4 regions of the Metabacillus litoralis genome follow, and region 1 is predicted to be linked to each of the others. Evidence: riboswitches for the same ligand, from Rfam matches in the RefSeq annotation. Region 1 holds a riboswitch; each other region holds the start of a gene.
What was found. Region 1 has a riboswitch for S-adenosylmethionine ahead of metK (methionine adenosyltransferase). Riboswitches for the same ligand answer to the same signal wherever they lie in the genome.

Region 1 (7,752 bases):
TCTTATGAATATCACACAAAGCCTTCCTCAGAATATGAAGAATCATATTCATTGGTTAATTGTAGGAGATGGACCATCTAAAGAAGATATGCAAAAGAAAGCTCCTGAAAACATGACATTTGCTGGCTACTTAAATGGTGTGGATCTCGCAAAAGTATATGCTGCATCAGATTTATTTGTCTTTCCATCTCCAACGGAAACATTCGGAAATGTCGTTTTAGAAGCCCTTGCTTCAGGTACACCAGTCATAGGAGCTAATTCTGGTGGAGTTAAAAATATTATCAAAGAAAATCAAACCGGACATTTATGTGAACCAAGGAACGTGGAACAATTTACAAATGCTATTATTCATTTATTAACTAATCATTCTTTAAAAACACAAATGGGAAAAGAGGCACGTCAATATGCTCTTTCTCAAACATGGGATCAAATCTTTGAAGGACTATTAACAGAATATGAAGATGCATTAATTGAAAAGAAGATTATTCGCTATGCATAAGGTTTGCTGATTAATTTATGAAACAAAAACATAAAGCAAAGGAGTCTTCTCAAACGTCTCCTTTGCTTTTTAATGTCCCTCTGACAAATCAGTTTCTAGTTTCTTTGAATGATCAGGTACCTTCACCAACTTGAATATCAACCGTTGGCATTGTATGGTATCCTTTTACATTAGTATGTGCTATTACTTGATAAACTCCAGGGTCATCGAAAATATAATCAATTGAATAAGTACCGGTATCTGTTAGTTCCGCCAAAATTTTCTCGGATTCTTCTTCACCTTTTTTTATTTCAAATGTTACTTCGGCATCATCAACAAGTTCTTCGCCGTAATATACATTCGCACTAATTGTTTCTTGTTGATTTGGATTTGTATGTACATTCGCTAGTATTTCAACTTTTGGTGCCTTCACTTCAACTTCTTCTGAATGATTAGTATGCTGAGGTTCAGCAGATTGCTGGCAGCCTGCTGCAAGAAGTATACTTATCACTAGGCTACTTATCACGATCTTAAGCTTCATTCTTATTTCCCTCCTACTCTTTAAAGATAGCGAACAAATGTGATATTTTTATGAAGAAAAACAATATGAATTTATGACTTCATTCATTATTCACATTTTAAAGTTATAATAATCACTATACCATCCAAATGAATACCTTACCTACACTAAAATAAAAATAAGAATTTGAGAGGAAAATCAATGAAACGTTTAGTCTTTGGAACCATTCTTCTACTCTTAATGGTCTCCTGTTCTACAGAACCTTCATTACCAAAAATCCCATTATCGAAATCTGTTATTGCAAGTTTGAATATATACGACCAGTCTATTACTTTTATAGATGGTGATACAAAAGAAAAAATGATCTGGGAAGTACCGCACCCATTTAAAAATGGAATCCTGTTATCGAATGACAAACTACTATTATTAAATAAAGAATCAGCAAAAGGCTATGTATACCAACTTTCAACAGGTAAGAGCAAAGAGTGGGAGATTGGTGAAGGAATAGAAACCGGTCTTCTTTCTTCTGAAAAAATCTTATATCTTGCTGACCAACAAACCAATAAAATAAAAATGTTTAACTTAGATGGTAATCTTTTGAAAGAAACAACGGTGGAGCACACACCATTTGCAATTTTTGAAGATCAACATCATTTGTATGTTAGTTATCTCGATCATCCTGGTATTGCGATCCTTTCTATAGATCAGTTAGAAATGGAAGGCACCATTCCTTCTCATGATGGAGCAGCTGGTGGATTTATAACGGAGAATCAAGAACTTTGGCTCGGTGGCCATGGCTCAGGAGTTCATATCCAAGAAAATATTTATATTTATGATCTTAAAAACAAACAATTAACAGCAACGGTTCATGCACCATTGATGCCAATTGATTTTATAACAAAAGATGGCAAGGTTTATGTTTTAAGTCATGGCTCTAATATATTAAGAGAAATTGATAGTACCTCCCATCAAATTCTCCGTTCTGTTGAGGTCGGTGCAAACCCCTTTTCAATGACGTTATATAATAATTATTTATATATTAGCAACTATGACGCAAATGAAGTGGAAATTATTGATCTTCATCGTTTCAAGCAAATAGAAACCATACCGGTTGGTGATGGTCCTTTACAGTTAATTGCAAGAGAGGGAACAGCTAATGCTAAATAAAAAAATTTTAGTCGTTGATGATGAACCTGAAATGAGAGAATTAGTCAATCTTTATTTACGAAAAGAAGGATATGAGGTTTTACAAGCTGAGGATGGTGATGAAGCATTAACGTTCCTTCCTCAATTTTCACCACATTTGATTCTGTTAGATGTGATGATGCCAAAAATAGATGGATTTACACTTGGAAAGCAAATTCAAGAAGAATATAGCATTCCGATTATATTCTTAACAGCACGTGGTGACGAATGGGACCGTATACATGGTCTTAAGTTAGGTGCAGATGATTATATTGTTAAGCCTTTCAGTACAGGTGAACTGCTAGCAAGGGTCGAAGCCGTACTAAGGAGAACAAGCTATAATACAAACCAACTCCAGGATAATCGACAAAACTTTGGTTCAATCTCCTTTGAATTAAAATCCAGAAGAGCATTTTGTCATGAAAAACCCTTATCCTTAACACTCAAAGAGTACGAATTACTTTTATTTCTTGCAACCCATAAATCTCAAGTATTCTCTAGAGAGCATTTACTTGAGAAGATTTGGGGGATTGATTATACAGGAAGTGAAAGAACGGTTGACACCCATATCAAAACATTGAGACTAAAGTTAGATGCTGCAGCAAACAGTATTCAAACAGTTTGGGGGGTTGGCTATAAATTTGAAGCTGAAATGTAATTGGTCATCTAGTTCGTTAAAAACAAAAATCCGCCTATTATTTGCTGTTATCCTCTGTGTTTCAATCTTGTTTTCATTTTTATTTATTCATTATTTATATCGAAATCTTTATGTAAATGAAGTGGAGCAGTCTCTTTTAAATGAAGGATTAAAGCTAGCAAGTAGTTATACATCAGGCGAAATTTCAGATGAGTTTAAGACCCATCTTAGTTGGTATAACACAATTAGTGAATCAGAGATTTTATTGGTTAATAACCCGAGAGAATTGAGTGCATGTTTACCATTTGAAATTAATCATGAGGGTTTAATTAGCGAAGAAGAGCGAAGAAACTTATTACGTGGAGAGCATTTAATCAAGATAGGCTATGAAGAAAGATTTGACCGACAAATCATGGGTGTTGTCGTGCCCTTACTTGATGATAATAAGTTAGTCGGTATTATTTATCTTTATTTACCGCTTGCCCCTATTGAAGAGGTTTTTAATAGAACAACACCTTTGTTAATTGCTGTTGGCATTATTTTCTTTTTAGTTATCTTTAAAATCGTGAATTCAATGAGCAATACGATTTTGCAACCTATCCATGAGATGAGAAAATATGCTAAAGAACTTGCTAAAGGAAACTTCAAAAATCGAATTCCCGTAAGAACGTCTGATGAAATTGGTGGATTATCCAAAACCTTTAATCAGATGTCAGAGGCATTGGATGAGTCAGATCAAAAGAAAAAAGACTTCTTAGCCAACGTCGCCCATGAACTAAGAACTCCATTAAGTTATGTAAAGGGATATAGTGAGGTGCTTCAAGAAAAACTATATGAAACTGAGGATGAAGCTGAAAAATACCTTTCCCTTATTCAGCGAGAATCTGAGAGAATGCAAAGACTTGTTAATGATTTATTAGATTTAGCTCAGCTTGAAGGAGAAAATTACCCTTTAATAAAAGAGCCTATTGCCTTCTCTCAATTAGTAAATGACACTGTGGATCGATTTTATCATCGTCTCCAAGAAAAACAATTAATCCTTCAGCAACACTTAGACGATGAAATCATTATTATAGGTAGTCATGACCGCCTACAACAAATTATATATAACCTTCTTGAAAACGCAATAAGATACTCAGATAAACCTGGAACGATCTCGATCTCTCTCTCACAAAATCAAGAAAGCATCTTCTTTTCTATTGCTGATAATGGAATCGGGATGTCAGAAGAAGATATTATGCATATTGGTGAACGTTTTTATCGTGCAGATAAAGCAAGGAACCGTAAAGAAGGCGGTACTGGGTTAGGACTAGCTATTGTAAAACAATTAGTTCTTTTGCACGGGGGTAGAATGGAATTCAATAGTAAGCTCGGCAAAGGTACTACGTTTACGCTTGTATTCCCAAACGAACTTGGCTCCAACAAAAAAGGTCTGATGTGAACATTCACATCAGACCTTTTATACCTTATTGTAATGCAGCTTTATTTAAAGCATCTGCTTTATCTGTTCTTTCCCAAGGAAGATCAAGATCATTACGGCCAAAATGTCCGTAAGCTGCAGTTTGTTTGTAAATAGGACGTCTTAAGTCAAGCATTTTAATAATTCCAGCAGGACGTAAATCGAAATTACTGCGAACAACTTCTACTAATACTTCTTCAGAAACTTTTCCTGTTCCGAACGTATCAATTGAAATAGATACTGGCTGTGCTACGCCAATTGCATATGCTAATTGAACTTCACATTTATCAGCTAAACCAGCTGCAACGATGTTTTTCGCTACATAGCGAGCTGCATATGCTGCAGAACGGTCAACCTTTGTTGCATCTTTACCAGAGAATGCTCCACCGCCATGACGTGCATATCCACCGTAAGTATCAACAATGATTTTACGTCCAGTTAATCCAGCATCTCCTTGTGGTCCACCAATAACGAAGCGACCTGTTGGATTAATAAAGTATTTTGTTTCTTCATCAATTAATTCTGCAGGAACAACAGGATTAATAACATACTCTTTTAGGTTACGCTGGATTTGCTCAAGTGTAACTTCAGGATGATGTTGAGTTGAAATAACAATTGTATCAATACGAACTGGTTTATTATTTTCATCATATTCAACAGTTACCTGTGTTTTTCCATCAGGACGTAAGTATGGAAGAATTTCATCTTTACGAACCTCTGTTAAGCGACGTGATAATTTATGTGCTAACGAAATTGGAAGTGGCATTAATTCTTTTGTTTCATTACATGCAAACCCGAACATTAAACCTTGGTCCCCTGCACCAATTGCTTCAATTTCCTCATCTGACATTTGACCTTCACGAGCTTCTAGAGCTTGGTCTACACCCATAGCGATATCTGCTGATTGCTCATCGATTGATGTTAATACAGCACAAGTTTCCGCATCAAAACCATACTTAGCACGAGTGTAACCAATGTCTTTGATTGTTTCACGGACAATTTTTGGGATATCTACATACGTACTAGTTGTAATTTCTCCTGCAACTAACACTAAACCAGTAGTAACAGAAGTTTCACACGCTACACGTGCATTTGGATCTTTTGCAATAATTGCATCAAGAATTGAATCTGAAATTTGGTCACAGATCTTATCTGGATGGCCTTCTGTTACAGATTCTGAAGTAAAAAGACGTTTTTTAGACATAATTAAAAGCTTCCTCCTCATATTCATGTTCATTCATTTGATCCGGAACTCTTCCCAAAGTATGACCTTTAGAAAATCACGTTGGCATATTTTGTGAACAGAAGTATTATGTACCTTTACCACATGCTTGTCCTGGTAAAACTCTAATGAAGAATACTTTTTTCTGTTATCAAAAAAAACCTTTCCCATGTGAGGAAAGGTTTATCATCGTTCATCGCCTTTCGCTCTTATCGATCAAGGGCTTTCGCCTTGCTTCAGGTTAGCACCTTTGCGTCGGAAAATGTCGTTCTAGATTGCGTCGGTTTAACATAGTTCCACAGATTGGTCTTTGTTGCCTAAGCAAGCTGTCGCTTGCTTGAATGATGCTCTCGCATCATTCTAGACCTAAGAAAACTGTTCAATAAAACTATATAATTAGTGCGCAGTCGCCGCTTTCCTTTGATAGCAGGTTGCTGGGTTTCATAGGGCCTGTCCCTCCACCAGCTCGGGATAAGAGAATCCGTTCAAGGACATATCATAGCGCACTAACCTATTGGTGTCAACAAAAATCGACAACTATTACCATTGATTTATTAAAATATTTGATAGATGTCTATCACTATTGTGTCCCATATCCTATAGAAATATAAATATCAATTGTTTTTCTACATTGTGCTAGTGTGATGTGTTGTACAAAGCTTAAGTTTTTCTAATAGCAAAATATTTTTTCAATTCAAAAATTTAATGATAGCAAATCACTAAATAGTATGTTTTATTAAAATTAATGTGTTATACTAATTATCAACATAAGGGAAATTATTCTTTTCTAGAAGGAAGGTAATGGGGATGAATATTACAGATATAACAAATGAGCTTAATCAGCTTGTTAATGGGGAGAATGCAAAACATAATTTATCAGTTGCACAGCTTGTTGAGAAAGTACTTGAACGTAAAGAAGGATTATTAACATCAACAGGTGCAATTCGAGCAACAACCGGAGCTTATACCGGGAGATCACCAGAGGATAAGTTTATTGTAGACGAAAGTTCAGTAAAAAGTAAAATAAATTGGGGTCCAGTGAATCAGCCTATTTCAGAAGAGGCATTTGATCGCTTATACAGTAAAATGATTTCACACCTTAAGAAACGAGATGAAATCTTTATATTTGATGGATTTGCAGGTGCTGACCCTCGCTTTCAGTTACCACTAAAAATTATAAATGAGTTTGCCTGGCATAATCTTTTTGCAAGTCAACTGTTTATTAAAGACCAAGAACAAGAAAACGAGTCAAAGGAACTACCTTTTACTATTTTATCAGCTCCTCATTTTAAAGCTGATCCAGAAGTTGATGGTACAAAATCAGAAACATTCATTATCATTTCCTTTGAGAAAAGAACGATTTTAATCGGTGGCACTGAATATGCTGGCGAAATGAAGAAATCTGTATTCTCAGTTATGAATTTATTATTACCTGAAAATAACATCCTCCCTATGCATTGCTCAGCAAATGTTGGCTTTGAAGGTGATGTTGCTCTGTTTTTTGGACTTTCTGGCACAGGGAAAACAACGTTATCTGCTGACCCTAACCGTCGTTTAATTGGTGATGATGAACATGGATGGTCTACTTCTGGCATTTTTAATATTGAAGGTGGTTGCTATGCAAAGTGTATCAACTTAACGAAAGAAAAAGAACCACAAATTTTTAATGCTATCCGTTATGGATCAGTTCTTGAAAATGTCGTTGTTGATGATGACACAAGAGAAGCTGATTACAGCAGTTCCTTTTTCACAGAAAATACTCGAGCTGCCTACTCACTAACTGCTATTGACAAAGCAATTATCCCAAGTATTGCTGGTCATCCACAAACGATTGTCTTTTTAACTGCAGATGCTTTTGGAGTATTACCGCCAATTAGTAAGTTAACAAAAGAACAAGCAATGTATCACTTCCTGAGTGGATACACAAGCAAATTAGCAGGAACAGAGCGTGGCGTAACAGCTCCTGAAACTACGTTCTCTACTTGCTTTGGCTCTCCATTCCTACCACTGAAAGCAACACGTTACGCTAATATGCTTGGTCAAAAAATTGATGAACATGAAGTTCAAGTATTCTTAGTAAACACTGGTTGGACCGGAGGAGCATACGGTGTTGGTAAACGGATGAATCTCAAGTATACAAGAGCTATGGTTCAGGCTGCAGTTGAAGGTGACCTTGATCACATTGAAACCGTAAAGGATGAAGTATTTGGTTTAAATATTCCAATTCATGTACCAGGGGTTCCTGACGATG
Region 2 (7,752 bases), 260 kb from region 1:
TTTAATACTTCTACAAGAGTCTTAATCTCTTCCTTGTCTTTATCCTCACTACGAACAACAATGATGTTTGCATAAGGGTTATTTTCACCAGCTTCTAGAGCTACAGCATCTTCTGCTGGATTTAATCCTGCTGCAAGTGCGTAGTTACCATTGATAATAACTGCATCACCTTCGTTATTTTCATAAGCACTTGCCAACATTTCTGGTGCAACACTATCATCAATTTCTAGGTTTTTAGCATTTTCAACGATATCATCTTTTGTTGCATTAATTTTATCAACACCTGGATTTAATTTAATTAGACCTTTTTCTTCAAGTAGTGCTAACACGCGTCCCATTTCTGCAACGTTGTTACTCATGATAATTTTTGCACCTTCAGGTAACTCTTCAAGTGTTTTGTATTCTTTTGAGTAAATACCAAAAGGCTCAATATGAATTGCTCCAACATTTGCAAGATCAAAATCATTTTCTTTAATTGCATTGTCTAAATATGGAACATGCTGGAAATAGTTTGCATCCAGGTCACCTTCAGCAAGCGCTGGGTTAATTAATGGATAATCTGAAAACTCTTCGATGTCTAATTCAATACCTTTGTCTGCTAACAGTGGTTTTGCTTCTTCTAAAATTTCTGCATGAGGAACAGTTGTCGCTCCAACTTTTAGTACTTTCGTTTCTTGCTCAGTCCCTGTGTTTTCTTCTTGAGTTGTTTCATTTTCGCCTCCGCCACATGCAACAAGTAGAATAGCGAAAATTGTTAATACTAGTGATAAAAGATATTTTTTCATCATTTTTTCCTCCTAACGTTTATCGATAGCTTTAACTAATATATCTCCAATAAATTGGATAATAAACACAATAATTAAGATAAAAATGGTTGCTACAATGGTTACTTCAAAATTATTACGCTGGAATCCTTCTCGATAAGCAAGGTCACCAAGACCTCCAGCACCTACTACTCCGGCCATAGCTGTATAACCAACCAATGCGATTGCAGTAACTGTAATCCCTGAAACCAAAGCTGGTAAAGATTCCGGTAATAGTACTCTCAACATAATTGTCGACGTTTTTGCTCCCATCGATTTAGCTGCTTCAATAACACCTTTGTCAACTTCCCTTAAAGCAAGCTCAACCATCCTTGCGTAAAATGGAGCGGATCCAATAATTAGTGCGGGTAAAGCAGCATTTTCTCCCAGAATTGACCCAACTACAACTTTAGTGAAGGGTAAGAGTAAAATAACAAGGATAATAAACGGAATTGACCGAAATATATTTACGATTCCAGATAAAATTGTATTAAGTATACTGTTACCCCAGATATTGCCTTTTGAAGTTAAGAATAAAAGTAAACCAAGTATAATTCCTAAGAAAAAAGTGACGACAACCGAAACTCCTGTCATGTAAGTTGTTTCATAAGTTGCCTCCCATACTTTTTCCCATTTTACATTTGGAAGAAACTGATTAAGCATTCGCCAGCACCTCCACTTCTACTTGTTGTTCTCCAATATAAGCAACTGCACGGTTAATTTCATCAAGATCTCCATCTATATGCAAAAATAATGAACCATAAGAGCCATTTTGCGTTTGTGAAATTTTACCTTGTACAATATTCACTTCAATATTAAATTTCCTAATAATATTGCTAATCAATGGTCTTTCTGTACCTTCACCAACAAATGTTAGCTGAAGTACTTTTCCAGAACGATAATTTTCTAGTAGTAGGTCAATTGCTTCCTTCGTATCATCCGGCTCTGAGATTTGTTTAACGAACGTTTTTGTTATAGGTTTCTGAGGGTTTCTGAAAACATCCAATACATTTCCTTGTTCAACCACTTCACCATTTTCCATAACAGCTACTCGATGACAAATTTTACGAATGACATGCATTTCATGTGTAATTAATACGATTGTTAAGCCTAGTCGTTTATTAATATCAACAAGCAGGTCTAGAATTGAATCTGTTGTTTGGGGATCAAGTGCTGATGTAGCTTCATCACATAATAAAACCTTGGGATTATTCGCTAACGCTCTGGCAATCCCAACACGTTGTTTTTGACCACCACTAAGTTGAGAAGGGTATGCATTCTCTCTTCCTTCCAGTCCAACCAGCTTAATAAGCTCATCAACACGTTTAAGTCGTTTCGCTTTACTTACTCCTGCAATTTCTAAAGGAAATGCAATATTCTCTCTCACTGTTCTTGACCACAATAAGTTAAAGTGTTGAAAGATCATGCTTATTTCTAAGCGTGCTTTACGCAACTTTGTACCAGAAATTGAGCCAATCTGACTACCTGCCACAACGACTTCCCCACTAGTTGGTTTTTCTAGTCCATTTAACAAACGGATCAATGAACTTTTTCCGGCTCCACTATATCCTATAACTCCGAATATTTCACCTTTTTTAATTTCAAGGTTTACATTGTTAACAGCTTGAACAGAGCCGCTCTTTGTTTTATAAACTTTATTAACATTTGATAATGTTATCATTTTGTCACCTTCTTCCTTTATTCCTTTACTATTTTCTACCGTTCATTTTTTTACATATAAAAAACCTTCCTGCAAAATGAGCAGAAAGGCGCTTGAATACCTTTCTCTCATCTCTCAAAGCATCTGCTTTGTGTGAATTGGCACCATTTCAGAATGAACTGATGGTTGCCGGGCTTCATCGGGCACTTCCCTCCACCTCTCTTGATAAGAGTTAAATATTTGATTGTCTTTTTAAGTACGATTGTGATTGTATCATGTGTTGAAAATCAATGTCAATTATTTATTTTCTTAAAATAGCTTACTTTTTTCACTGTGATTTTACATTTCAAATATGAAAAGGGTTGCATTTATCTGCAACCCTTTTCAATATTATACAATAAATAATATTATTAGAATATTTCATTAATTAAGAATTTACTTTCTCCATTCCTTTTACACCTGTTGCTTCAAAAATAGCTTGATCTAAATCTTCTATTAAATCCTCTATATGTTCAATTCCTACTGATAAGCGGATCAAATCTTCTGTTACACCAGATTTCTTTAAATCTTCAACGCCTAGTTGTTGATGAGTTGTACTCGCAGGATGAATGATTAAGCTTTTCGCATCTCCAACATTTGCTACATGTGACCAAAGTTCAACGTTGTTAATAAGAGCTGCACCAGCCTCTCTTCCGCCCTTGATACCGAATACTACTACAGAACCAGCACCCTTAGGTAAGTATTTAGCAGCTAAGTCCTTCGCAGGGTGTTGGCTATTTTCAGGGTATAGAACCCACTCAACAGCTGGGTGACTTTCTAAATATTGCACCATTTTCCTTGCATTTGATACATGTTCCTTCATACGGACATGAAGGGTTTCTAGACCAAGATTAAATTGAAAGGCATTGTATGGGCTAATAGCTGGGCCTAAATCTCTTAATAACTGAACTCTCGCTTTAATAATATACGCTTGTTCTCCTAATGCTTCAGCATAAACTAAATCATGATAGCTAGGATCAGGAGTTGTAAACCCAGGGAATTTTGGACTATTCCAGTCAAATTTACCTCCATCTACAATGACTCCACCAAGAGTTGTACCATTCCCAAGCAACCATTTTGTTGCAGAATGAACAACAATGTCGGCACCATGATCGATAGGTCTGCATAGATACGGTGTGGCAAATGTGTTATCCACAATCAATGGAATTCCAGCTTCATGAGCAATTTCAGCAACTGCCTCGATATCAAGAACATCTAAGCTTGGATTTCCAATTGTCTCTGCAAAAATAGCTTTTGTTTTCGGAGTAATAGCAGATCGGAAATTTTCCGGATTCTTTGGATCAACAAAAACCGTATTGATTCCGTACTTTGGTAATGTGTTAGCAAATAAGTTATATGTACCTCCATATAATGTAGAGGCTGATACGATTTCATCACCAGAACCAGCTAGGTTTAAAACTGACAATGTAATCGCTGCCATTCCACTTGCTACAGCTAAACTTCCGATTCCACCTTCCAGTTCAGCAATTCTTTCTTCAAAGACAGATGAAGTTGGATTATGAATTCTTGTATAAATATATCCAGGCTCCTTTAATCCAAATAAATTTGCCGCATGCTCGGTATTTTCAAATAAATAAGCATTTGATTGATAAATTGGAACAGCTCTTGCACCTGTCATTGAATCTTTCTTTAACCCTCCATGAATGGTTACAGTTTCTGGGCGATAAAGTTTCTCTTTCATCTTCTTCCTCCTATTATACATTCTTAATGTCTACTAATAGGTGTGATAACAAGATGTAGTATTCTTTCCTAGACTACTTTAATGGTAATAGAAGTTGTGTTTGAAGTATATAAGAATTTTTAAGTTTAGATTAATTTAATTAAAGCCTCTAGCCTAAGAAAATCTCGATATGAGCCTTTTATTGATAATTTCCCAAACGATATAAGTTGCTTTAAACTTATCGGATGAAGAAAAACCTCTTCTAAGTCTGATTCTTCTCCTTCTATAACAAAATCAACATGAACTGGTTGAATCGATAATAGTTTTGATTCACTTGATGAAAGTTCTAAAAAATGACTCCCTTTATCTGTTGAACGAAATTCTACAATTAATTTTCGTTTTAAAAGAATGGGTGTTATTAAATTTCCTTTATTCAAGCTTGAGACAAAAGTTGTTAAAAACATAAAAAGAATCCTCCCGATCTCAACAAGGTTATGTTTATATAACTTCATTGAAGGTCGAAAGAATCCTCTATAAATAACTCGACAGTTTCTGCTTTTCTTTCGTAAAATCAGTCTATTTCCCGAGAAATATGTCAAATTAGCAGGCATATTGTTTGATTAAGTCAAAAAGATGTGTGACAGATTGGAAAGCATATACTTTTTCTTTCATTTCACCGTTCTCAGTAATAATTAGGCAAGGTACACTCTCAATTCCTAATCGTTTCGCATCTTCAGGATAATAATTTAGATTTACGGAGTAAATGTCCAAAGTGGGGATCATTTCATCAACGACCGTTAACATTTTCTTCGCTACTTGACATGTCCCACACATTGGTGTGTAAAGGTACGTAATTTGAATACCCTTTTTAGGAAGGGTGAGCTCCTTTTCTTTCCATTCAATCATAAAACTAACTCCATATCCCTTCTAAAGGAATTTTGCGTTTACATCTATATTTGCACTTAGCAAAACAGATGCTACATGGTGATCCGGTGCTGTTGCAACTTCACGATATGCCCGATCAATGTATAGATGAGAGGCTTCAGGAAATTCTCGTTTAAATAATTTTCTCAATCGTTCACCAGCATCATCTGAATCAACTAATATATAAACTTCCTTTAAGAATAATTCATCAATTAGCTCATCCATTTTTGTTATGCTAATTGTTCCATTTGTACAGATTATTTCTATTGGTTCAGTTACTACATTTAAAACCTTTTTCTTATCTGATTTTCCTTCAACAATTAATACTTTTTCAACCTCAACTAACGACATAGCCATCACCTATTTTTAATGTAAGTAAAAGTCTTTATATATAACCTATTCGATTTGTCGAGGTTGTTTCCCTTTATTTTATGTTTTTTCTAAATAGCTGTTATCTTTGTTGTTAATTGCGGTTACTCGTAAGACTGGTCCGTTCCATTGCGCTCCACTATCGTTTTAAAAAATAGTGTTCAAAAACAAAATCATTACGAAACAACTTAAATTAAAAATCACAAATTCAGCTACTTAGAAAAGCATGATAAGAAACGACCTGTTTAATTGCAAAAGAGCAGTGGAGATTCCACTGCTGCTTTATTAACACCAACCATTTTCATAGTCACAATCGACGTATTTTTGGTCTGGTCCTGTTACAACATCTGCAACTTGGTAAAAGCGGTTATTATTGAATTCATATCCCGCTTTTAAGTCATAATTATTTTCTGAGACCATTTGGCCAATTCTTTCTTTTTCCAGATAAAGATTTAATTGCCCATCTCCAAATTTTCCTACAACTCGATCAGTAATATCTAATTGTTGTTTTTGAATTGTCATATGGACACCCTCCTTTATCTACTTATAGAATGTCCATAATTCACGATATCATGCTTATTAGTCTTGATTTGTCATTTCCTCATATTGCTCAGCTGTCATTAACTTTTCAATGTCAGCAGGGTTTGCAGGTTCAATGACGATCATCCATGCTTTTTCGTAAGGTGAATCATTAACGAATTCTGGACTATCATCAAGATTTTCATTAATTTCTACAACTTTCCCACTGATTGGTGCATATAATTCAGATACTGTTTTTACTGACTCAACGCTTCCAAATGGCTCGTCCGCTTGAAGTTCATCACCAATTTCTGGTAATTCAACAAATACGATATCCCCAAGCTCTGATTGTGCAAAATCAGTGATACCGATACGCACCTTATCTCCTTCTACTTTTACCCACTCATGTTCTTCTGAATAACGCAGTTCTTTAGGTGTGTTCATGTCTTCATACCTCCAGGAATATTTACAAATTTCAGCTTAATCATCTTTGTTTTAACAGTTTTCCGTTAACTATGCAATAACTATCTTCTATTTATTCCAAGTTTCGCCAAATTGCTCTTCTTTAAAGCCAACTGTAGCATGTTCATTACCAACTGTAAGAGGACGTTTAATAAGCATTCCTTCACTTGCTAAGAGTTGAAGCATTTCATCCTCTGACATTGATGCAAGTTTATCTTTAAGCCCAAGTTCACGATATTTTTGTCCACTTGTATTAAAGAATTTTTTAAGCTCTAGTCCACTTTTTTTGTAAATGCTTTCTAGCTCTTCTTTATTTGGTGGGTTTTCAACGATATGTATTTCATTAAATTCTACATTATGATCTTCAAGCCATTTTTTAGCCTTACGACACGTCCCACATTTAGGATACCAGTAAAAATTCAGTGCCAAGTTTTTCACCTCTTTGCTCCTAATAATCAAACTTTCCAATTAAGGAATATTTTTCTCTATCTTATCATATATCATCATTCCCGCCTAATTAGAAATAATTAAATTTCAAGGCTCAAATTTAACTTTTATCTTATTTGGTTGAGAATTAGAAGGCACTGAACATTGCTCTTTATTGATTGAAAACAGGTTGAAGGAGGCAATGATATCATTGCCTCCTGAAAATTAAGCTAGATATGCATTTTTATCGATAATTGCTGCTGCAATCTCTCTTTTCTTGCCAATTACATTAATTGGAGTGTGACGTGTAAATTTACGTAATGCTGACATCATCATTCGTAGAGAATCACCTGACTCAACCGCAATTAATGATTCTTTTGCATGTGCTTCAATTTCATTGAAGGCTTCTTGGCAATATACTTGTGTATAAAGAAGCTTTTGTTTGTTTTTCTCTTCACCGTTCTTAGCCATTGCTTTTTCAGTACGTAAAATCGCTGACTCCATCGCATATACATTGCTTACAATATCAGCAATATTTACAAGAACCTCTTGCTCTTTTTGTAATTCTTTTCCGTACTTTTGTGCTGCTAAACCAGCAATTAAAATGCCGATTTTCTTTGCATTTTTTAATAAGTACTTTTCTTGTTCTAGTGTCCCTTCTCCGACCTCTTCAGGCATAAGCATCATCAGCTCTTCTTGTAAACTTTGCGCTTTTTGGAATAAAGGTAGTTCACCTTTCATAGCTTTTCGTAAATAGGTTCCTGGTACTAGTAGACGGTTGATCTCATTTGTTCCTTCAAAAATACGGTTAATACGAGAATCGCGATAAACACGCTCAACTTCATATTCTGCCATGAATCCATAACCAC
Region 3 (7,752 bases), 2.2 Mb from region 1:
GAGTAGCTTTAGCTAAATCCAAAACACTTGATGAAACATTAGGTTCATTAATTATCGCTTTACAGTCTGTACCAAGTATTGTTTGGTTACCTTTGGCGATCATGTGGTTCGGGTTAAATGAAGCAGCTGTTACGTTTATCGTCGTTTTAGGTGCAACACTTGTGATGACGATTAACATGAGAACAGGGATTAAAAATGTGCCACCGCTTTATATAAAAGCAGCACAAACGATGGATTATAAAGGCTTGAGCCTGTTCTGGAAGGTCATGATTCCAGCATCTATCCCTTATGTTGTAACAGGAACAAGACTTGCTTGGGCATTTGCATGGAGAGCATTAATGGCCGGTGAATTACTAAGTACAGGTCCAGGTCTTGGGTATAAGTTAAAGTTCGCATCAGATTTTGGTGATATGAGCTTAGTTCTCGCCATTATGATCATGATAATGGTCATTGGTGTTATTGTAGATTTACTCTTTTTCCAACGTATTGAGAAAAACGTTATGAAAAAATGGGGTTTAGATAATTAAGGTACTTTTTAATAAGTCAATTGGTGTGTCGCCAATTGGATTCTAGCTTCAAGCGTAAAAATATTATTTTTAACAAATAATCATAATTTTAATTGGAGGTTACATCATGAGAAAAGGACTTTTATTTGCACTTATTTCGATTTTATTAGTAGGTGTCCTTGCAGCTTGTGGAACTGGTGAATCATCAAATACAAGTGGTAGCGGCAGCACAGAAGAGGTTGTGATTGGATATTTCCCAAACATTGATCACGTACCAGCTATGATTTCTAGAGAAAAAGGGTATTATGAAGAAGCTCTTGGAGAAAACGTAAAAGTAACATACAAAACGTTCCCAGACGGAGCAGCATTTATGACGGCTTTAAAAACGGGTGAAATACAAGCAGGACTAGTAGGACCAGGTCCAGTAATGAACAACTATGCAAATGGAGCAGACGTGAAAATTATTGCAGGCGCATCTTCAGGTGGAACAGTCGTTGTTGCATCAGCAAAAAGTGGCGTTCAATCAGTTGAGGATGTTTCAGGTAAAACGTTCATCACACCTGGTGTAGGGTGCACACATGATGTTCAAATGGAAACATTTCTTAAAGATTTAGGAATTACATCAGCGCGTATCGGTGGAACTCTTAAACATGTAACAGGAAACCCAGCTCAATACGGAGCCATGTTCGAATCAGGTAAAGTAGATTTAGCTGCTGTTCCAGAGCCATGGGCATCACAATTAGTAAATGATGGTGCGAAAATCATTGTTGATACTGATGAAATTTCATACGGTACAACATTACCTAATACAGTGTTAGTAACAAGTGGAAAGCTAATTGAAGAAAATAAAGAACTTGTAGCTAATATCGTTAAAGCGCATGAGCAAGGCGTTAACTTTATTAACGAAAATCCCGAAGAAGCACGTGATATCGCGATTAAAGCAATCAAAGACATCACAGATCAAGAATTAGACCCAGCGATCGTTGATAGCGCGTGGGAGCGTGTAACATACACAACAGAAGTAAACGCAGATGTTGTTCAAGAATTTGCAAACTCTTCATATGAATTAAAATTCCTAAAAGAAAAACCAGAATTCGGTGATCTAATTGACACTTCATTCTTAACGAAGTAGGAATCTATCGTGAAAAATATACTCTCAATTGTTATTGCTTTTTTAGCGTTGGTAGGCTGTTCTCAGTCTATCAACCTAGAAGAGCATTTTTCATTAAATGGAACTATAGAGCCACTAGAAGCCGTAAATCAAAACGGAGAAGCTGTAAAGATGTCTGACTACGAAGAGAAGGTTTGGGTAGCGACATTTATTTTTACAAATTGTGATACTGTTTGCTCACCAATGACTGCTCACATTGCGACACTTCAAGAGCAGCTACAAGATGAAAAAATAGAAGCAGAATTAGTTTCATTCAGCATTGACCCTGAACATGATACACCAGAAGTATTAAAAAAGTTTGGAGATCAATTTGGTGCGGATTATAAAACTTGGAACTTTTTAACAGGCTATGACCAAGCGGACATTGAATCTTTTACTAATATAAGTTTCTTAGCACCCGCTGCAAAGCTCGAAGGCTCAACTCAATATGTACACAGTACTTCAATTTTTCTCATGAAAGGCAGTCAAATTCTAGAACAATACGATGGAGTATCTAACGTACCATTTGAAAAAATAATCGAAGATATCAAACTATTACAATAATTCTATTGCATTCTCCACTTGAATAAGGTACAGTAATAAAAAGTTAAACATTTTAAAAATTTCATATATTTCTTATCAAGAGAGGCAGAGGGACTGGCCCTATGAAGCCTCAGCAACCGGTTCATAACGAGTGAAGATCTGGTGGATTGATGATAGATAAACTCTAAGTAAGTTTTTCACAGCACCGACAGGAAATGAAAAATGAATGGAACAAAGTGCTCTTGTTTGTAACAGGCATTTTTCATTTTCTGTCGAGGTTTGCAGAGCAAGCCGCAAGCACTTGCGTGCTGTGAAAAAACTATACAACACTAATTATGAGTTTACTTATTAACAACACCATACCAAGACTTCTGCGAGTGCCAAGGTGCTAAATCCAGCAAGCCACACCAGCTTTATGCTTGAGAGATAAGAAGAAGCGCACTTAACGACACAGTCTTCTTCTTAACGAGGAAGACTTTTTATTTTGCTTTTTTTAAAACATGTACGCTTTCTCTCATGTACATATTGTTAAATTTAAATCTTAGGAGTGACAGACATGAGCAAAAGAATTGAAACGAAATTAGCACAAATCGGAAACCGCAGTGAAAATGTTACAGGTACAGTTAACCCGCCAATTTATTTATCAACAGCCTATCGTCATGCAGGAATTGGAGAATCTACTGGATTTGATTATATCCGTACAGGAAATCCTACAAGACTTTTAGTCGAAAAAGCAATCGCAGACCTTGAGCATGGCGACCGTGGCTTTGCCTTCAGCTCAGGAATGGCCGCGATTCAAACAATTATGGCCCTCTTCCAAAGCGGAGACGAACTGATCGTTTCTTCTGACCTTTACGGTGGAACATACCGCCTCTTTGAAAGAGAATGGAGAAAATATGGATTATCATTTCAATATGATGATTTCACAAATCCAGCTGAAACAGAGAAATTGATCAATGAAAAAACAAAAGCGCTATTCATTGAAACGCCAACAAATCCATTAATGCAGGAAGCGGACATTAAAGAGCTAGTAGCAGTTGCGAAAAAGCATAACATACTCGTGATTGTTGATAACACTTTCTATACACCACTTCTTCAAACGCCAATCTTAGACGGAGCGGATATTGTGATCCATAGTGCAACGAAATACTTAGGAGGGCACAACGATGTTCTTGCAGGCTTGGTTGTAACGAAAGGTCAGGAATTAAGTGATGAATTCTTCCAACATCAAAACGCAATCGGTGCAGTTTTATCCCCATTTGATTCTTGGTTATTAATGAGAGGGATGAAAACTTTATCCCTTCGTATGAGACAGCATCAAGAAAATGCTCAAAAGGTAGCGGCATTTTTAGAAGAGCATGAAGCTGTACTTGATGTACTGTATCCTGGTAAGGGTGGAATGCTTTCATTCCGTTTACAAGATGAAGCATGGGTAAATCCGTTCCTGAAAAACCTGAAAACAATTACTTTTGCAGAAAGTCTAGGTGGAATCGAAAGCTTCATTACGTATCCAGCTACGCAAACACATATGGATATTCCTGAAGAGATTCGAATCGCAAATGGTGTCTGTAACAAGCTGCTACGTTTTTCAGTAGGTGTTGAGCATGCAGAAGATATTATTGAAGATTTAACACAAGCATTTCATGCAATGAAAGGAGCGGAAGCAGTTGAGCAATCATGATTGGTCATTTCAAACAAAGCTACTTCATAACGAGTCAAAGGTTGATCGCGGCACAGGATCGGTAAGTGTGCCGATTCATCATTCCTCTACTTTTCATCAATTTGATATTGATGAATTTGGGAAATATGATTATGCACGCTCAGGAAATCCTACGCGTGAGGCGTTGGAAAGTGCGATTGCGGAGCTAGAAGGTGGATCACGTGGATTGGCTTTCTCTTCTGGTATGGCAGCTATTTCAACTGCGTTCTTATTGTTATCACAAGGAGATCATGTACTTGTAACAGAGGACGTGTATGGTGGGACTTTCCGAATTATTACAGATGTTTTAACTCGATTTGGGATTGAGCATACATTTGTAGATATGACAGATCTTCATCAAGTTGCCTCTGAGATTCGTCCGAATACGAAGGTGATTTATATGGAAACACCTTCGAATCCGTTGTTAAAAGTAACGGATATTAAGGGGATTGTGAATCTGGCGAAGGCAAATAACTGCTTAACCTTCTTAGATAATACATTTTTAACACCTGAGTTGCAGCGACCTTTGGAGTTAGGCGTGGATGTGGTATTACACAGTGCAACGAAGTTTTTAGCGGGGCATAGTGATGTGCTTGCAGGTCTTGCTGTTGTGAAGGATCCTGAGCTGGGAGACCGCTTGTATAAATTGCAAAATGCATTTGGTGCCGTTCTTGGTGTGCAGGACGCGTGGTTAGTTCTTCGTGGTTTAAAGACATTGCATGTACGCTTACAGCAGTCTCAAGCATCTGCTTTGAAAATAGCTGAATTTTTAGCGGAGCATCCGAAGGTAGAAGAGGTGTATTACCCAGGCTTGAGCTACCACCCAGGTCATGAAACTCAAAACTATCAAGCTGATGGGCCAGGAGCGGTGTTGTCCTTTAAATTAGCTGACGCAGCGGCGGTTAAGACATTGGTTGAAAATGTGGAGCTTCCAGTGTTTGCGGTTAGCTTAGGTGCAGTGGAATCGATCTTATCGTATCCTGCGAAAATGTCACATGCAGCAATGCCTCCACAAGAGCGTGAAAAGCGTGGCATTTCAGATGGATTGTTGAGATTAAGTGTTGGACTTGAGAAGGTTGAGGATTTGATAAAAGACTTTGCTGCAGCTTTGGAGAAGGTGCCTGCTGGTGCAAAAAAGAATGTGAATGTGTAAATTTGAGAGCTGACTCTATGTGGAGTCAGTTTTTTTGTGGGGTGCGTGTCGGTTTTTGTCGAAAATCTATTATTTTGTTCTTTTCATCAAATAAAATGATGAAATTAGCAAATAAAATCTCAAAATAGCAAATAAAAGGCAGAAATCTTCAAATAAAATACCAAAATCGTCAAATAAGTGCTTAAAGGAAGAGTAGAGGACAGCGGCGAATTAGATACTAAACGAAAGGAGTGGAGAAATGATTATAAAACCACGTAAATATCCTGTCTCAATATTAAGTTTAGAAGCATTACAAAGGAGATTGAAGCAAAACCATCCGCAACACCCACAAATAAAGGAGGAGCTTGCCAAAAAAACAGCAGGCTTTAAAGGTGAACAAAGTATAGACTACTTTTTAAGCTTTCTTACGGAAGGGATGTATCATATTTTACATGATGTAAGGCTCAAGATCGGTGATCACTTTTTTCAAATAGACATACTTATTCTTTCAAGAAGATTTCTTCTCATTTTAGAAGTGAAGAATATAACTGGTACCTTATTTTTTGATCGCAACTTCAACCAGCTAATTAGAACTCAAGGAGATAAAAGAGAAGCGTTTCCTGATCCGATCATGCAGGTAAATCGACAGTATCACCAACTTAAAAAGTGGCTCATCCAAAACAAATATAAAAACATACCCATTATTCCACTTGTCATTATTAGTTCTCCTCGTACAATTTTAGAGACTTCTCATCAAAATGATGAGATTTATCATAAGATTATCCACAGTGCGAAGCTTCCTCAAATAGTGTCTAAACTCGAAAAGACATATGAAAAAAATATTCTTACACAAAAACAGCTCTCTAAATTAGGTCAACTTATCTCAGAATGTCACACAGAGCCTTCCATCAACATTCTCTCACAGTATAAAATATCCGAAAATGAAGTGTTAAAAGGCGTTATTTGTCCAAACTGCACGAGCCTACCCATGAACATAAAACGGGGAAAATGGATATGTCCATCATGTACACATATTTCCAAAGACGCTCACATCGAAGCTTTAAAGGACTATTCTTTATTGATTGACCAACAGATTACAAATAGCCAATTAAGAGACTTTTTACAAGTACCCTCTATTTATGTGGGCACAAAGCTACTCACCTCTCTAAATCTCACACATACTGGCAAAAATAAAGGGAGAGTTTATCACTTGAACTCAAGAAAGGAACTGTTTTATTAATCAAAACAGCTCCTTATTAAAAAACTAAAGAGTAGGTAATTTCATCGCCGTCTCCATATTCTTTAAATTCAACTGTATTTGTTCATTGGTATCGAATGCATGATACCAGCCTTTTTCCATCATATAATTCGAGATTCTTTCATGCATATCAAGTGCTTCCTCTAAATGGCGAGTAAGGGTATGTTTTATTTCCGGAGTGCCTGATTCAGTGAGGGCCATTGCATAGTTTCTTACTCCACTTTTAGCAGAAATTAATAAGTCCATTGCAACAACTTGGTCTGTTAAGGCTTTCATCCCAGTTATACTTTCAATGATTGTATTCATGTATAGTTCATCTCCTAACTAATACTTTGGCTTTGCTTTTGATAGGATGGAGGAATATTCCTCTAACTGACGGGTTGACACTGTAATATCTTGCTGCATGATGTCTTTTAGTTCTTTGTCGGATACTAGTGCTCTCATTGTTTTTGACTTTGTTAAGCAGGTTGTTTTGAATGCCGCCATTTCTTGAACTTCAAGAACTTCGTGTAATGCGTAGTCCATGACTGCTCTCCTCCTGTTGTTATGGTTTTAATACAACTTTGATACAATTATCCGTTTTTGTGTCAAAAATTTCATAACCACGTTTGGCTTCACTTAGTGGTAGTACATGACTGACAACATCACCGGGATCAACTTTGCCAGTGGAAACGAGTTCAAACATGTATGGCATTAAGTGAATCATTGGGGCTTGTCCAGAGCGGATGTTTACGTTACGTTGCATAATATCTCCTAATGGAAAACCATTGTAGCGTCCACCATAAACGCCTGTAATTTGGATGGTTCCGCATTTTCGAACAGCTTGAGCAGCCATTACAAGTGCACTCATTGCTCCACCTTGAAGTCTTAATCCTGTAGCTAGGAATTCCATGTCTGTCATTTTTCCGTCCATACCAACAGCGTCAATGACAACATCTGCTCCACCTTTTGTGATTTCCTTTAGGTAACTTCCTACATTTTCATGTTCTTCAAAATTAACAGTTTCCACTTTGTTTGTTCTTTTTGCATGCTCTAAGCGATAGGGAATATAGTCAACGGCAATTACTCGCTTTGCTCCTTTTAACCAACAAAATTTTTGTGCAAAAAGGCCAACAGGGCCACAGCCCAAAACAATGACGGTATCGCCATCCTTGACGCCCGCATTTTCAACACTCCAATAGCCTGTTGACATGGCATCAGAAATGACACTTAATTTCTCATCGGGTTCTTCACAGCTTTCAGGTATTTTAAAGTGAGTAAAATTGGCAAACGGAACTCTTAAGTATTCAGCTTGTCCTCCTGGATAGCCACCTGTGTTACCTGAATAGCCAAAGTAAGCACCCATATCTCCATTATCATTTGAGTTATCACACTGACTCTCAAGATTGCTTTTACAATATTGACATTCACCACATGCAATATTAAAAGGAATGATCACACGATCTCCCTTTTTTACTTTCGTAA
Region 4 (7,752 bases), 2.4 Mb from region 1:
AGAAAGTTCGTGATTAGGGGTGAAAAGATTGAAGCAAACGATGGAGGATCGCGAAATCGTTGCCTTAAAAGCACAATTGGCTCAAGTAGAAAAAGAGAATGAAATGCTTAAATTTAAATTGCTGCAGCATGAAAATATATTAGAGGGTGCACTAGATGCTGTTGCAATTTTTGATGAAAATATGAGATTTATAGATGTAAACTCCGCCGCATGTCATATGTTTCAATTGCAGAAAAAAGAGTTATGTAAACGAAATCTCTATGACTTTTTATCTCTTATTCCAAGCAATCAAATAAGGCAAGTCATTGATGATATTTATCATGATGATCCAGTTAGGAAGGAATTAATTGTAAAATTAGATAATGGGCAGGTTAAATTTTTAGAAATCTCCTTACGGAAAAAAGCAATAAACGGTTATGACCTTGCTATGATAAAAGATGTTTCATTTAAAAAAATGCTTGAACGTGAGCGTACAATTAATGAACAGCTTTTTAAAGATCTATTTCATCGTGCAGTGGATGGAATAGTTATTTTTGATCAAAACGGTGATTTTATAGATGCGAATGGTTCTTTTTGCGCAAGCTTTGAAATAACGAAAATGCAGTTGAACTCTTTTGGACTAGAGGATTTTATTGATAAACATGAGAAATATAGACTTGATAACCTGTGGAAGATGTTAAAAGAAAATGGAAGCGCAAAAGGCGAGCTTCCTGTTATCTTGAAAAATGGTAGTAAGAAAATATTCGAGTTTACAACAACTTCAAACATTATTGATGGCTTTTACATGGCCATTATGAGGGATATTACAGAAAAAAGGTCAATGGAAATACAGCTATATAAAAGTGAAGAACGTTTTCGAGAGGTTTTTGAAAATGCGATAGATGCCATTATGATTTGGGATAAACATGGTCAAATTATGAAGGTGAATCAGGCTGCAAGTCGTACATTTGAGCTAAATGAAACAGAGCTTGTTCGTCGTAACATATTGGATTTTGTTGATCAAACCTCTCCAAGTTTTCTTAAAGTGAAAAACGAATACTTTAATACAGGGGCAATAAGGGAAGAATTACTTTTCCATATGCCCAATGGACAAAACAAAGAGCTTGAGTTTACCTCTAAAATGGACATACTGGATGGTCATCATTTAACAATTTTTCGGAACGTTAGTGAACGAAAACGGATGGAAAAAATATTAAGGGAAAGTGAACATAAATTTCGTAGTATTTTTGATGGTGCAATGGATGGAATTATTTTATTTAACCATTCTTTTGAAATCATTGAAGCCAATGAAACAGCTAAAAAAATCTTGAATTTAAAATCGGAAGATATCAAATCATCAAGAATATGTGATATTTTATTTTCACACGCTCATGCAGACCCTGAGTACAAAACACTAGAGTCATATGAAGAGAACATACAAGAAATCATGTATACGAATGAAAATGGAGAAGAAATGATTTTAGAAATTGCTCTTAAGAATCATATTAATGAAAATATGAATCTAGCTGTTTTTCGGGATGTAACAGAGAAAAGAGAGTTAGAAGAACAACTTAGAAAATCAGATACATTAAATGTAGTTGGAGAACTAGCAGCAGGTATTGCCCATGAAATTCGCAACCCAATGACTGCATTAAAAGGATTTATTCAGCTGCTAGAGGGAAGTGTTAAAGAGGACTTTTCTATGTACTTTAATGTTATTACATCTGAGCTAAGTAGGATAGAATCCATCATTACTGAATTTTTAATTTTAGCAAGACCTCAAGCTATTCAGTATTCTAATAAAGATATTGGAACAATTGTAAAAGAAACAATGGAATTACTAAATGCACAGGCCATTTTAGTAAATGTCCAGATGCAACTAAATATTGAAGAAAACTTGCCATTATTATTCTGTGAACCAAATCAACTAAAGCAAGTGTTTATAAATGTGTTAAAGAATGCGATTGAAGTAATGCCTGATGGAGGACAAATTGATGTTACAGTAAAACGGAAAAATGAAGATCAGCTTTTAATTTCCATAAGAGATAGGGGCTCAGGTATTTCGCAGGATAAAATAAAAAGACTCGGTCAACCATTTTACACAACGAAGGAACGTGGAACAGGGCTTGGTTTAATGGTAAGCTATAAAATAATTGAGGAACATCAAGGTCAAGTTGAGGTTGAAAGTGAAGAAGGGAAAGGGACAACATTTCATATTACCCTTCCAATTACACAATAAAAAAATAGTAAAGAGGATATACACAAATGTTTTATACTTATTATGACTCCCCAATCGGGAGACTTACAATTGTATCGACACTTGGAGAAATTACTCATTTATTTTTAACTATAGAACAATTTAATAAATTTCAAGGTGCAAACAAGCTTGTGGAAGATGGGCAACATCATATCCTTCGTGAAGCAGTAAAACAGCTTCATGAATATTTTTATGGAGGAAGAACAAACTTTGACCTACCATTTGAGATAAAAGGCACTGACTTTCAAAAAAAGATTTGGACTGAGTTACGTCAAATTCCGATTGGACAGGTTTGTAGTTACCAAGACATTGCCGTCAAAATTGGTAACAAGAACGCTGTACGTGCTATTGGGCAAGCAAATAAAGCAAATAAATTGCCAATATTTATCCCATGTCATCGTGTTATAGGGAAGAATCAAAGGCTGACCGGTTATGCTGGAGATAAAAATGAGTTAAAGGCTAAGCTTTTAACTCATGAGAATATTGCATTTAAACACTAACATGGTTATCAAGGGAACAACTAACTACTTGTCACATTTTTTCCTTTGCAACATATTATTTGAGTAAGAGAAAAAAGTTGCGTAAGGTAAAGAAAGGGGCAAGTTATATGTGGAATCAAAGCAAACGTCCAAAAAAAGTTCTCTTTTACACTTCTATACTATCAAAACTTCATATTATTTCAGAAAAGGAAAAAAATATCTTAATTGAAAAACAAAAAGGACCAAAGCTCTAGTGTTAAACTAGGCTTTGGTCCTTTTTGTATATAGATGGATTTAATTAGAAATATTAATTGGAGAATAATTTTTTGATCTCTTCCGTATATTCTCCAGTTATTATTCCTTTTTCCGTTATGATACCTGCGATCAAAATATTAGGAGTAACATCAAAAGCAGGGTTAAACACTTTCACATCTTTTGGGGCAACTTGAATGCCGTTAATCTGAGTAACCTCTTCTGGATTGCGTTCCTCAATCGGTATTTGATCTCCGTCAGTAATAGAGGGATCAAATGTAGATAGAGGTGCAGCAACATAAAAAGGAATGTTAAATGATTTTGCTAAAAGTGCTAAATTAAATGTTCCAATTTTATTTGCTGTATCACCGTTTGCAGCAATACGGTCTGCTCCAACAATAATTGCAGTAATGTCCTTGGACTTTATCGTATGTGCTGCCATATTATCAGTTATAAGTGTAACATCAACACCTGCTTGCATAAGCTCCCAAGTAGTTAGACGTGCTCCTTGTAAGACAGGCCTTGTTTCACATGCGTAAACACTTAAGTTAATATTTTTCTCTTTGGCTAAGTAAAAAGGAGCAAGTGCTGTACCATACTTTGCAGTTGCTATAGATCCTGCATTACAAATCGTCATAATTCTGTCTCCATCTTTGAAAACGCTCAATGCATGTTCACCAATTAATTGACAAACCTGTTCATCTTCTTTTTCAATTAAGATGGCTTCTTTAAGGATTGTTGATTTTGCTTCATCTATTGTTTGAACATTTGACACACTTTTCATAAGTCGATCTAGTGCCCAAAATAAGTTTACAGCAGTTGGTCTTGAGCTTGCGAGATAATCATGACTTTTCTGTAAATTTTGATGAAACTCCTCAAATGATTTTGATTGATCCTGCAAAGCTGCTAGAGCTAAACCATATGCAGCAGTTATTCCGATAGCTGGGGCACCTCGAACTTTTAAAGATTGAATAGCTTCCCACACATCTTCAATGTTTCTTAATTCAAGGTATTCCGTTACCTGTGGAATCTTTTGTTGGTTTAATAAAGAGACATAATCTTCCTTCCATATGACGGAACGAGGAATGGCAAAATTTTCGTTTAACATTTTATGAAAAAAACTCCTTTAAAAAAATGTGTTGAACCACTAGTAGAATAGATCAATGTGTTTTAGATTACTGATAAAGCTGTTTGGTTAACAAGGTCTCTAATTTGTTGCGTGTTTTTAATTGTTTTTCTATTTACAATAAGCTCTCTGCCGATTTTTAGGACAATTTGCTTTGTAGAAATTTTCTTTTCATATGGTTCAATTGTGTCAAGGTCAGCTACATGGGCTAGACCGATTGCTCGTCGGATTAATTCGCATCCTGCATATCCAGTAGCTTCTTCAAAGATCTGTTCTAAAACATAATCTAAGTAGCCGTCTAACTTCGTATATATTTCTAAACCATCATTATCCCATGATCTTGAAAATTCTCTTACAAACACATCCCAAGTTGTCTCTAAATGATGGAAAAGAATTTGTTGTTTATTCGTTTCTCGAGATAATGCATTAAAAAGTAAATTCGCAAATACTTGACCAACATCAAAGCCGATAGGACCGAAGTAAGCAAATTCAGGATCAATGATTTTTGTTTCTTGTTCATCTGCAAAAATACTTCCAGTATGCAGGTCACCGTGTAATAGTGCTTCAGCTTTTGTTAGAAAGATCTGTTTAAGTTTAGCAACCTCAACCTTTAATTCATTGTCCTGCCAAATTTGTTCTACATCATCTTGAAGTTCTGGCTCGTAATCGTTTGTTTCATGATCGAAGAAGGGATCAGTAAAAATAAGGTCTTCAGTTATTTTACAAAGATCAGGGTTGATGAATTGTTGAACCAATGATTTTTTATAATGTTGATCCATTCCATAATCAGATGTATAAAACAATGTTTTAGCAAGGAATTCTCCAACATGTTGAGATAATAGTGGTAAATCTTTTCCACTAATAAAGGCTGCTCTAGCAATTTCAAGATGTGATAGATCTTCCATGATTGTTATTGCTAATGATTCGTCTGAATAAAAAACTTTTGGTACATATTGTGGAACAAATTCCGCTTGCTTAAGAAGTGCATTTGTTTCGATTCTGGAACGATCAAGAGTTAGCGGCCAGCTTTCACCAACTACCTTCGCATATGGTAATGCTTGTTTAATAATGATGCTTTCTCCATTTTCTGGATCTTTCACCCTGAAAACTAAGTTTAAATTTCCATCGCCAATTTCATTGCATGTTAGTTGACTATTTTCAGAAAGCAGCTGTAATTTCTTTGCTAAGGCAATTGCTCCATTTTCAGTTAGTGGTTCGTAAATAGGTGATTTTTTATGTGCACACATTTATTTATCCTCCAATTTTTTGTTTTTGGAGGCTTTTCTAAAAAGAAAAGCCTCTTTCCAGATTGAAAGAGGCTTGAAGTCATTGCTTCGCACCTCTCATCTTTCAGAAAGATTTTCTTTCTGATGGAATTAGCACCGTGCCCAACTGGAAGTCCCAGGTATTATTTCATTTTAAGATGAAATATGGTCGGTTGCTGCGGCGTCATTGGGCCAAGTCCCTCTGCCAACTCTTGATAAGAGATTTTTTATTTAAAACATAAGTATATGTTTAGCATATTAAGTATTCGAAAAATTAATGCTTTTCTAGAAAAATATATCGCTTGATTAGGATATTACCAATGTTACTTTATCTTTGTCAATATATTATTGGGAATTGCCTAAATATTTGTGAAGTTTCTTATTGATAAAATTGTGGTAGGCGGTCATCAAAGATTGGGATTTGACTGCGTACCTTTTTGACAACTTCAGCGTCTATTTCGGCTGAGATCATTCCGGCTTTTTCGTTAGCTTCAGCTACTATCTCTCCCCATGGATCAATGATGAGAGAATGTCCTGCAAATTCATTATTTGGATCAGACCCAGCACGGTTACATGCAACAACATAACATTGATTTTCAATGGCTCTGCTTAGCAGTAGTGTTTTCCAATGATGAAGTCTTGGCATAGGCCACTCAGCAACAACAAATAATACTTCTGCACCTTTTGTTGTATGAGCGCGTATCCATTCCGGGAAACGGATATCGTAGCAAATGACTCCTGCACTTTTCAGTCCACCTATTTCAAATAACCCTTTTTCAGTTCCCGAAACTAAAAAATGATGTTCATCCATGAGTTTAAATAAGTGAAGCTTGCTATATTCATGGATAAACTCTCCGTTATTGTCCACAATATACATCGTATTTGTCACGCTATCTTTGCTTTTTTTTGCAATAGAGCCACCAACAAAGTGAACATTATACTTTTTTGCTAAGTTACTTAGGAATGTTTTTGTTCTCTCGCCATCATGATCAGCTATTTCATCAAGGCGAGTTAAATCATAGCCAGTTGTCCAAAGCTCAGGAAGGACAATGATGTTCGGTTTCTCTTGTTCGACTGCTAATGCCACTTTTTCTTCTACTTGCTCATAATTAAAATCAGGATCACCAAATTTAATATCAAGTTGAATACATGCAATGATAGGTTTCATTTTTTCAGTCACACCTTCATTTATAAATTTTTACTTTACAAGTTGCTTCTAACAATATATGATTTGTGACTAGAATTTCAAGAATTTTTTGAGTAGGTGTAGAAAATGAAAGTTTTTGAGCAATCCCATTTATTAAATACATTACCCAAGCAATTTTTTGCCAGTCTTGTTGCAAAAGTAAATACAATTGTAGAGCAGGGACATGATGTTATTAATTTAGGTCAGGGTAACCCTGATCAACCAACTCCGGAACATATCGTTCAGGCAATGGAGAAAGCCGTTAGAAATCCTCAAAATCACAAATATTCGCCATTTCGTGGGCAAATGTTTTTAAAGGAAGCTGTCGCAACCTTTTACAGAAGAGAGTACGGAGTGGAGGTAGATCCTGCTAGTGAAGTAGCGATTCTATTCGGAGGAAAGGCTGGGTTAGTTGAGGTTCCTCAATGCTTGTTAAATCCGGATGATGTTGTGCTTGTACCTGATCCTGGATACCCGGATTATTGGTCAGGAGTAGAATTGGCACGTGCCAAAATGGAAGTGATGCCTTTATTAAGCGAAAATCAGTTCCTACCGGATTACAAGAGCTTATCTAAAGACGCTGTAGAAAAGGCGAAGCTAATGTTTTTGAATTATCCTAATAATCCTACTGGTGCTACGGCAAACGAAAGTTTCTTTGAGGAAACAGTTTCATTCGCAAAAGAAAATAACATCTGTGTGGTTCATGATTTTGCATATGGAGCAATTGGCTTTGATGGAAAAAAGCCAATTAGCTTTTTACAAACAACTGGTGCTAAAGATATCGGTATCGAAATTTATACCTTTTCCAAAACCTTTAATATGGCTGGTTGGAGAATTGGTTTTGCTGTTGGAAATCCTTCAGTGATTGAAGCTATAAATTTATTGCAAGATCATATGTATGTAAGTGTATTTAGTGCTATTCAAGAAGCAGCTGCACATGCGTTACTTAGTCCGCAAACATGTGTTGAAGAACTAAATGCACGTTACGAATCACGTAGAAATGCTCTCATTACAGCTGTTCGTGAGATCGGTTGGGATGTTACGGCACCGTCAGGATCGTTTTTTGCTTGGTTGCCAGTTCCAAAACAATTTGATTCTTCTGAGGAGTTTTCTGATTTTCTACTTCAGCATGCACACGTCGTTGTAGCACCAGGAGTAGGCTTTGGTGAATATGGTGAGGGATACGTTAGAGTTGGTTTATTAACATC

Region 2: it holds a riboswitch for S-adenosylmethionine, as region 1 does, so the genes downstream of both, D9842_RS15835 (methionine ABC transporter ATP-binding protein) here and metK (methionine adenosyltransferase) in region 1, are expected to answer to the same signal.
Region 3: it holds a riboswitch for S-adenosylmethionine, as region 1 does, so the genes downstream of both, D9842_RS24885 (methionine biosynthesis PLP-dependent protein) here and metK (methionine adenosyltransferase) in region 1, are expected to answer to the same signal.
Region 4: it holds a riboswitch for S-adenosylmethionine, as region 1 does, so the genes downstream of both, mtnK (S-methyl-5-thioribose kinase) here and metK (methionine adenosyltransferase) in region 1, are expected to answer to the same signal.

What each region holds. Positions count from the first base shown of each region.
Region 1 covers NZ_CP033043.1:2,910,628-2,918,379, forward strand. The annotation lists gene D9842_RS14470 (glycosyltransferase family 4 protein) at 1-499, shown strand, start outside; gene D9842_RS14475 (FixH family protein) at 612-1,019, opposite strand; gene D9842_RS14480 (beta-propeller fold lactonase family protein) at 1,200-2,165, shown strand; gene D9842_RS14485 (response regulator transcription factor) at 2,155-2,841, shown strand; gene D9842_RS14490 (sensor histidine kinase) at 2,825-4,261, shown strand; gene metK (methionine adenosyltransferase) at 4,287-5,483, opposite strand; SAM riboswitch class I at 5,708-5,979, opposite strand; gene pckA (phosphoenolpyruvate carboxykinase (ATP)) at 6,309-7,752, shown strand, end outside.
Region 2 covers NZ_CP033043.1:3,168,151-3,175,902, forward strand. The annotation lists gene D9842_RS15825 (MetQ/NlpA family ABC transporter substrate-binding protein) at 1-785, opposite strand, end outside; gene D9842_RS15830 (methionine ABC transporter permease) at 798-1,466, opposite strand; gene D9842_RS15835 (methionine ABC transporter ATP-binding protein) at 1,459-2,484, opposite strand; SAM riboswitch class I at 2,589-2,695, opposite strand; gene D9842_RS15840 (O-acetylhomoserine aminocarboxypropyltransferase/cysteine synthase family protein) at 2,891-4,204, opposite strand; gene D9842_RS15845 (SCP2 sterol-binding domain-containing protein) at 4,330-4,647, opposite strand; gene D9842_RS15850 (thioredoxin family protein) at 4,784-5,089, opposite strand; gene D9842_RS15855 (toprim domain-containing protein) at 5,111-5,458, opposite strand; gene D9842_RS15860 (YusG family protein) at 5,762-5,998, opposite strand; gene gcvH (glycine cleavage system protein GcvH) at 6,056-6,439, opposite strand; gene D9842_RS15870 (arsenate reductase family protein) at 6,527-6,886, opposite strand; gene D9842_RS15875 (acyl-CoA dehydrogenase family protein) at 7,109-7,752, opposite strand, start outside.
Region 3 covers NZ_CP033043.1:5,077,071-5,084,822, forward strand. The annotation lists gene D9842_RS24870 (ABC transporter permease) at 1-527, shown strand, start outside; gene D9842_RS24875 (aliphatic sulfonate ABC transporter substrate-binding protein) at 634-1,638, shown strand; gene D9842_RS24880 (SCO family protein) at 1,648-2,220, shown strand; SAM riboswitch class I at 2,290-2,376, shown strand; gene D9842_RS24885 (methionine biosynthesis PLP-dependent protein) at 2,756-3,880, shown strand; gene metC (cystathionine beta-lyase) at 3,867-5,051, shown strand; gene D9842_RS24895 (nuclease-related domain-containing protein) at 5,290-6,270, shown strand; gene D9842_RS24900 (spore coat protein) at 6,295-6,594, opposite strand; gene D9842_RS24905 (hypothetical protein) at 6,613-6,813, opposite strand; gene D9842_RS24910 (zinc-dependent alcohol dehydrogenase) at 6,833-7,752, opposite strand, start outside.
Region 4 covers NZ_CP033043.1:519,156-526,907, forward strand. The annotation lists gene D9842_RS02365 (PAS domain-containing sensor histidine kinase) at 29-2,218, shown strand; gene D9842_RS02370 (methylated-DNA--[protein]-cysteine S-methyltransferase) at 2,245-2,736, shown strand; gene mtnA (S-methyl-5-thioribose-1-phosphate isomerase) at 3,023-4,075, opposite strand; gene mtnK (S-methyl-5-thioribose kinase) at 4,138-5,340, opposite strand; SAM riboswitch class I at 5,434-5,580, opposite strand; gene D9842_RS02385 (carbon-nitrogen family hydrolase) at 5,738-6,526, opposite strand; gene D9842_RS02390 (pyridoxal phosphate-dependent aminotransferase) at 6,632-7,752, shown strand, end outside.